2 linked regions of the Accumulibacter sp. genome follow. The protein of the gene in region 2 interacts with the protein of the main gene of each other region in a pairwise test. Links are inferred from orthologs where the notes say so. Each region holds a gene or a part of one and is shown on either strand. Other genes may lie near its edges.

What was found. The genes of interacting proteins can lie anywhere in the genome.
Region 1: the proteins of grxD (region 2) and V5B60_RS08585 interact in binary tests that used the Escherichia coli proteins (3 or more experiments, as listed by UniProt). The link is inferred for Accumulibacter sp. from one-to-one orthologs.

The regions. Positions count from the first base shown.
Region 1 is NZ_JAZKUG010000001.1:1,978,176-1,980,968, reverse strand. It holds V5B60_RS08585 (BolA family protein), read right to left. Parts: upstream 1,636-2,793; coding sequence 1,366-1,635; downstream 1-1,365. Other genes in the region: V5B60_RS08570 (DUF2950 domain-containing protein), read right to left, coding at 2,631-2,793; V5B60_RS08575 (septation protein A), read right to left, coding at 1,988-2,518; V5B60_RS08580 (YciI family protein), read right to left, coding at 1,683-1,985; V5B60_RS08590 (peptidylprolyl isomerase), read right to left, coding at 520-1,317; purL (phosphoribosylformylglycinamidine synthase), read left to right, coding at 1-424. UniProt on the Escherichia coli protein: Transcriptional regulator that plays an important role in general stress response. Has many effects on cell morphology, cell growth and cell division. Acts by regulating the transcription of many genes, including dacA (PBP-5), dacC (PBP-6), ampC and mreB.
Region 2 is NZ_JAZKUG010000001.1:1,731,396-1,734,206, forward strand. It holds grxD (Grx4 family monothiol glutaredoxin), read left to right. Parts: upstream 1-1,149; coding sequence 1,150-1,473; downstream 1,474-2,811. Other genes in the region: prfA (peptide chain release factor 1), read left to right, coding at 1-236; prmC (peptide chain release factor N(5)-glutamine methyltransferase), read left to right, coding at 226-1,140; V5B60_RS07450 (hypothetical protein), read left to right, coding at 1,606-2,139; V5B60_RS07455 (serine/threonine-protein kinase), read right to left, coding at 2,199-2,811. UniProt on the Escherichia coli protein: Monothiol glutaredoxin involved in the biogenesis of iron-sulfur clusters.

The sequences.
Region 1 (2,793 bases), 250 kb from region 2 along the record:
GCGTTTCGCACGGAATCGCGTCGAGCAGTTCGAGGCGCGCTTCTCGCTCGTCGAACTGCTCCCATCACCATCGATCCTTTTCGCCGGCATGGCGGGAAGCCGGTTGCCGGTGGTCGTTTCACACGGCGAAGGACGCGCCGTCTTCGCCTCGCGCGACGACGAGACGCGGGTACTGGTGGCGCTGCGTCACGTAGACCACCGCGGCCGGCCGAGCGATGTCTATCCGTACAACCCGAACGGATCGCCCGCCGGCGCGACCGGCTTCACGACCGCCGACGGCCGCTTCTCGATCATGATGCCGCACCCCGAGCGCGTCTTCCGCAGCGTCCAGATGTCGTGGCATCCGGCCGACTGGGAGGAACGCGGCTGGCACGACTCGCCGTGGTTGCGAATGTTCCGCAATGCCCGGCGCTGGCTCGGCTAGCAAGCCGGGAGGCGGGCACAGCCGGGCAGGAAAAGAAAAAAGTGGAAAAAGGCGCCTCGACCACCGGCGCCTGGGGCTGCCCGTCTGGCTGGAGCTTACTGGATCTTGGCCTTGTTGCGCAGTTCGACGATCAGCTTCTGCAACTGATCCTGCTGCATCCGCTGCGTCAGTTGTGGCTTGATCTGGTCGAAGGTCGGCGGCGTCAGCGGGCGGCTGTCCTCGACCAAAATGACGTGATAACCGAAATCGGTCTTCACCGGAACCTCGGTGTACTTGCCTTTGGCGAGACCGACGACGGCATCGCCAAAGGGCTTCACGTAGCTCGCCGTGCTGCTCCAGCCAAGATCGCCCCCCTTGTCCCGCGACCCTGGATCCTTCGACTGCTTGGCCAGTTCCTCGAACTTGGCACCCTTCTTCAGGTTGACGATGATCAGCTTGGCATCGTCTTCCCTCTCCACGAGGATGTGGCGCACCTTGTACTCGGTGTTGCCCATCTGGCCCTTCATCCGGTCGTAGGCGGCCTTGAGCTGCTCGTCGCTGATCGGATTCTTCTTGACATAGTCCTGGACAAAGGCGCGAATGAAGATTGCCTGCCGTGCCAGATCGGCCTGCGCCGCGACGTCGGGCTTCTTGTCGAGACCGAGCTTCTTCGCTTCCTGGACGAGCAACTCGCGACGGATCAGTTCTTCGCGGACGGCGTTCTTGAGTTCGGGCGTGTCCGGCGCGCCCTGTGCCTCCTGCTCGGCGACGAAGGCGTTGGCGATGCTCTGCGGAATGGCAACGCCGTTGACCGTCGCCACAGCCCCACCTGCAGGCGCTTTCTGGGCAACCGCCGGCAACGAGACGAGGGCGCCGAGCAGCAACGCGCCGGCCAGTTTTGAAAGCTTGTGCATGTGTGGTCTTCCTTGTTTTCGGATGGTTGGGGTGAAGTGTGGAGCGGCTCAGACGGGCGGTCCAGCCGATGAAGAAGCCTCCTGCGGGCTCAACGCCTGGACGCTCAGGGCGTGGATGCTGCACTGCATCAGCTCACCGAGCGCTTCATGCACCAAGCGGTGACGCCGCAACCGCGGCTGCCCGGCAAAGGCTTCGGCGACGATCAACAGGCGGTAGTGCCCGCCGCCGCTCCTGGCGCCGGCATGGCCCGCATGGCGAGCCGAATCGTCGATCAGCTCGAGTTGTTGCGGGCGCAGGGCAGCGAGTCGCTGGCGGATGAGCCCGGGGACGCCGGCAGCATCGCCGCTGACGAATGCGTCGCCACTCACGCCGGCAGCACCTTGCGGAAGGGCTTGACGGTGACCCCGGCATAGACGCCGGCGGCAACGTATGGGTCGGCGTCGGCCCAGGCGCGCGCCGCATCGAGCGAGCTGAACTCGGCAACGATCAGGCTACCGGAAAAACCGGCCGGGCCCGGATCCGGCGAGTCGATCGCCGGGCAGGGGCCCGCCAGCAACAGGCGGCCCTCAGCCTGCAACGCCTGCAGCCGTTCGACGTGCGCCGGCCGTGCCGCGAGGCGCTCGGCGAGCGAGCCGGGACGGTCCTCGCCCAGGATCATGTAGAACATCGTCACTTCTCCTCGATGTACTTCGACAGCAGCAGCCCCTGTGCGAGCACGAAGACCAGCATCAGCCCCATGCCGCCGAAGAGCTTGAAGTTGACCCAGTCGTCGGTCGAGAAATTGAACGCGACGAAGAGGTTGGCGCACCCCATGAAGGCGAAGAAGGCGATCCAGGACCAGTTGAGCTTCGCCCAGGCAACTTCCGGCAGTTGCATCTGTTCAGCCAGCAGCAAGCGGATCAGGTTCTTCTTCATCAGCAGCGTGCCGCCGAGCAGAGTGGCGGCAAACGCCCAGTAGAGAACCGTCGGCTTCCACTTGATGAAATCCTCGTCGTGCAGCAGGAGGGTCATGCCGCCGAAAACGCTGATGATCACCAGACTCACCCAGAGCATCGTGTCGATCTTGCGGCGCCTGAACCACAGCCAGCCGATCTGCGCGAAAGTCGCGGCGATGGCGACCGCGGTCGCGACGTAGATGTCGAATACCTTGTAGGCGATGAAGAAAAGAATGACGGGAAAGAGGTCGAAAAGGAACTTCATGGCAAGCGAAGACGACGGACCGGCGGATTATGGCCGATTTGGCCGGCCGCTGTCCACGTTCGGCTGACGCCGCCGTGTACTGTTTGTGTAGCGGCGCGCGCTGGCGACCCGGCTACTCGATCGGCACCCTCGTCCAACCGGCAGCGGGATTGAAGCGTTGCATCTTCGCCGCCACCGCCTCGCCGTTGCGACCGAGATTCTTCTGGTAAACGATGCCCTCGTGATTGACGATGAAGCTCATCACCCCGGAAACGCCAGGGTTGACGGGATAGGCG
Region 2 (2,811 bases):
AACGCGAGCAGCACGCCAACATCGCTTCCACGCGCAGGAACCTCATCGGCAGCGGTGATCGTTCGGAGCGGATTCGCACCTACAACTTCCCACAGGGGCGCGTGACGGACCACCGGATCAACCTGACGCTGTACAAGATCGACGCTATCATGGATGGTGAGCTTGACGAACTCATCACGGCACTCACTGCCGAGCATCAGGCTGATCAGCTGGCCATGCTCGCCGATGCCGGGTGACGCGTCTGGCAGCGGCTTGGTGACGACCATCGGCGAAGCTTGGCGGCTTGCAAGACAGCGGATCGATCGCCTCGATGCCCGCCTGCTGACTGAGCACGTGGCCAGTTGCAGCCACGCCGACCTTCTCGCTCATCCGAGCCGGCCGCTGTCAGCGCGGCAGGTGTGGCAACTCGAAGCGCTCGTGCAGCGACGTACGAGCGGTGAGCCTCTCGCTCACTTGGTCGGGTCAGTGGGCTTCTACGGTCGCGAGTTCAGGGTCAACGCCGACGTGCTGGTGCCGCGTCCCGAAACGGAACTGCTGGTGGAACTGGCACTCGAAAGACTGCGAGCGTTGCACGAACCCGCTGTCGCGGATCTCGGAACGGGTTCCGGCGTGTTGGCGATCAGCTTGAAGTGCCTTTGCCCGCAAGCCAGGGTGGTGGCAGTCGATCTGTCACCAGCGGCGCTGGCCGTGGCGCGAATGAACGCGGCTCTGCACCGGGTGAGCATACGCTTTCTCGAAGGCGATTGGTATGGACCACTCGCTGGTGAGCGCTTCGATCTGATTGTCGCCAACCCGCCCTACGTGGCCATGTCTGACCCGCATCTGGAGAGCGGTGGCCTGCCGTTCGAACCGCGGATGGCTTTGACCGATGGTGTCGCGGGGGGCGACGGACTGGACTGCACGCGGGTGATCGTTGGCGGTGCGGCGATGCACCTGCTGCCGGGAGGCTGCCTGCTGATCGAGCATGGGCATGATCAGGGCGAGGCAGTTCGCCAGTTGCTGCAAGAGGCCGGTCTGGCCGGCGTGGCGACCTGGTCCGACCTGGCAGGGATCGAGCGGGTCAGCGCTGGGCGCGTGCCGGGCAGCCGGGACAAAGAGTCGCAGCAGGACGGTTTCTTTCTTCAACCAGATGAGCTATGAGGTTTCAAGATGGATGTGCAGCAGCTGATCAAGGAGCAGGTGACGAGCAACCCAGTGGTCCTTTACATGAAAGGGACGCCACAGTTTCCGCAGTGCGGCTTCTCGGCGGTGTCGGTCCAGATTCTCAGGGCTTGTGGTCTTTCGAGTTTCTTCAGTGTCAATGTCCTCGAAGCCCCGGAGATTCGCAGCGGTATCAAGGAGTTTGCCAATTGGCCGACGATTCCGCAGCTGTATGTCGGTGGCGAGTTCATCGGCGGTTGCGATATCATGCGCGAGATGTACGAGGAGGGCGAGTTGCAGAAGCTCCTGCAGGATCAGGCTGGCGTCAGCTGAAGACTCGTTCCGCTGGCAGTGGCCATGTCGACGGGCATGGCCTCGCCGACACTCGCCTGGGTTCGGGCTCTTCTCTCCGCAGTCGCTTGGCGCGACCATCAGCCGCTGGCAGACCATTCAAAGGGAGGCCACATGACTATGCGACCCTCAATCGGACGGTTCGCGCCGACCCTGTTTCTTGCGATCGTGCTTTCGGCGTGTGCCGGTTACAGCGGCTACGGCCTGAAGCCCGGCGTGGCGACCGTGTCCGACGTCATGGCGACGATGGGCACGCCGGCGATGCGTTGGCTGGACGCCGATGGCAGCGAGCAGCTGGCCTATCCTCGTGGCCCATCCGGTCCGCAGACGTTCATGGTCTTCATCGCCCCGGACGGCAGACTGCGGCGGATCGAGCAGGTGCTGGACATGGAGCACTTTGCGCGTATCGAGCCGGGCAAGAGCGACCGGGAGTCCGTCCTGCGTCTCCTCGGTCCGCCGGTGCCGCAATGGACCGAGTATTTCAGCGCGCGCAACGAACTCGTCTGGGAGTGGCAGTTCTGCGATTCGTGGAACCAACTCGCGCGCTTTGACGTCCTCTTCGACGCAAGTACCGGGATCGTCCGCACGAGTTACCAACGCCAGGCACTGATGGGCTGGAATGGCGTAGCACCCTTCTGCGGCCACTGAGCAGCACACTCGGCGCCACCGCCCGCGCCGCGGCTTACTGGGGCCATCGGCAGCCGGCGTCAGAACGAGACGAGGCGGACATTGGCCGAGGTCAGCCGATCGCTGAGGACGGCGAGGAAGGCCTGGTAAAAGTGCATGCGGCAGGTTGCCGACGATTCCTGCAGGGCAGCCGCGGCGATCATCACCAGCTTGGCGTCGGTCAGCGCGACGACGTCGGCGCCGCGCAGCGCAGTCGCCTTGCCGATCACCGCCATTTCACCGAAACACTCGCCACTGGTCAGCAGATCGAGAAGCATACCGTTCTTGAGCACTTTCAGTTCGCCTTCGGCGAGGAAGTAAAAGCAATCCCCTACCTCGCCGTCGGCAATGATGACGGTGTCGGGGGCAACCCGGCTCCATCTCGAGAAGCGGACTACTTCCCAGATCTCGGCTTCGGAGAACTCGGCAAAGAAGCCGAATGACCGAAGCTTTTCGAACTTCTCGAAATCGGCCATGCGCTCCGCTGGCACGCTTGGCCTCCTGCCGCGGAAGGCGAGAGTCAGGTCGTGTCCGAACTCGGTCCAACTGCTGTACCGCGCATCCAGCTGCTTGTTCATCGCACGCGCGACGATCGCATCGAGCGCTGCGGGGATCTCATTGCGCAGCGACGACGGGCGGCGCGGCTCGGCGTTG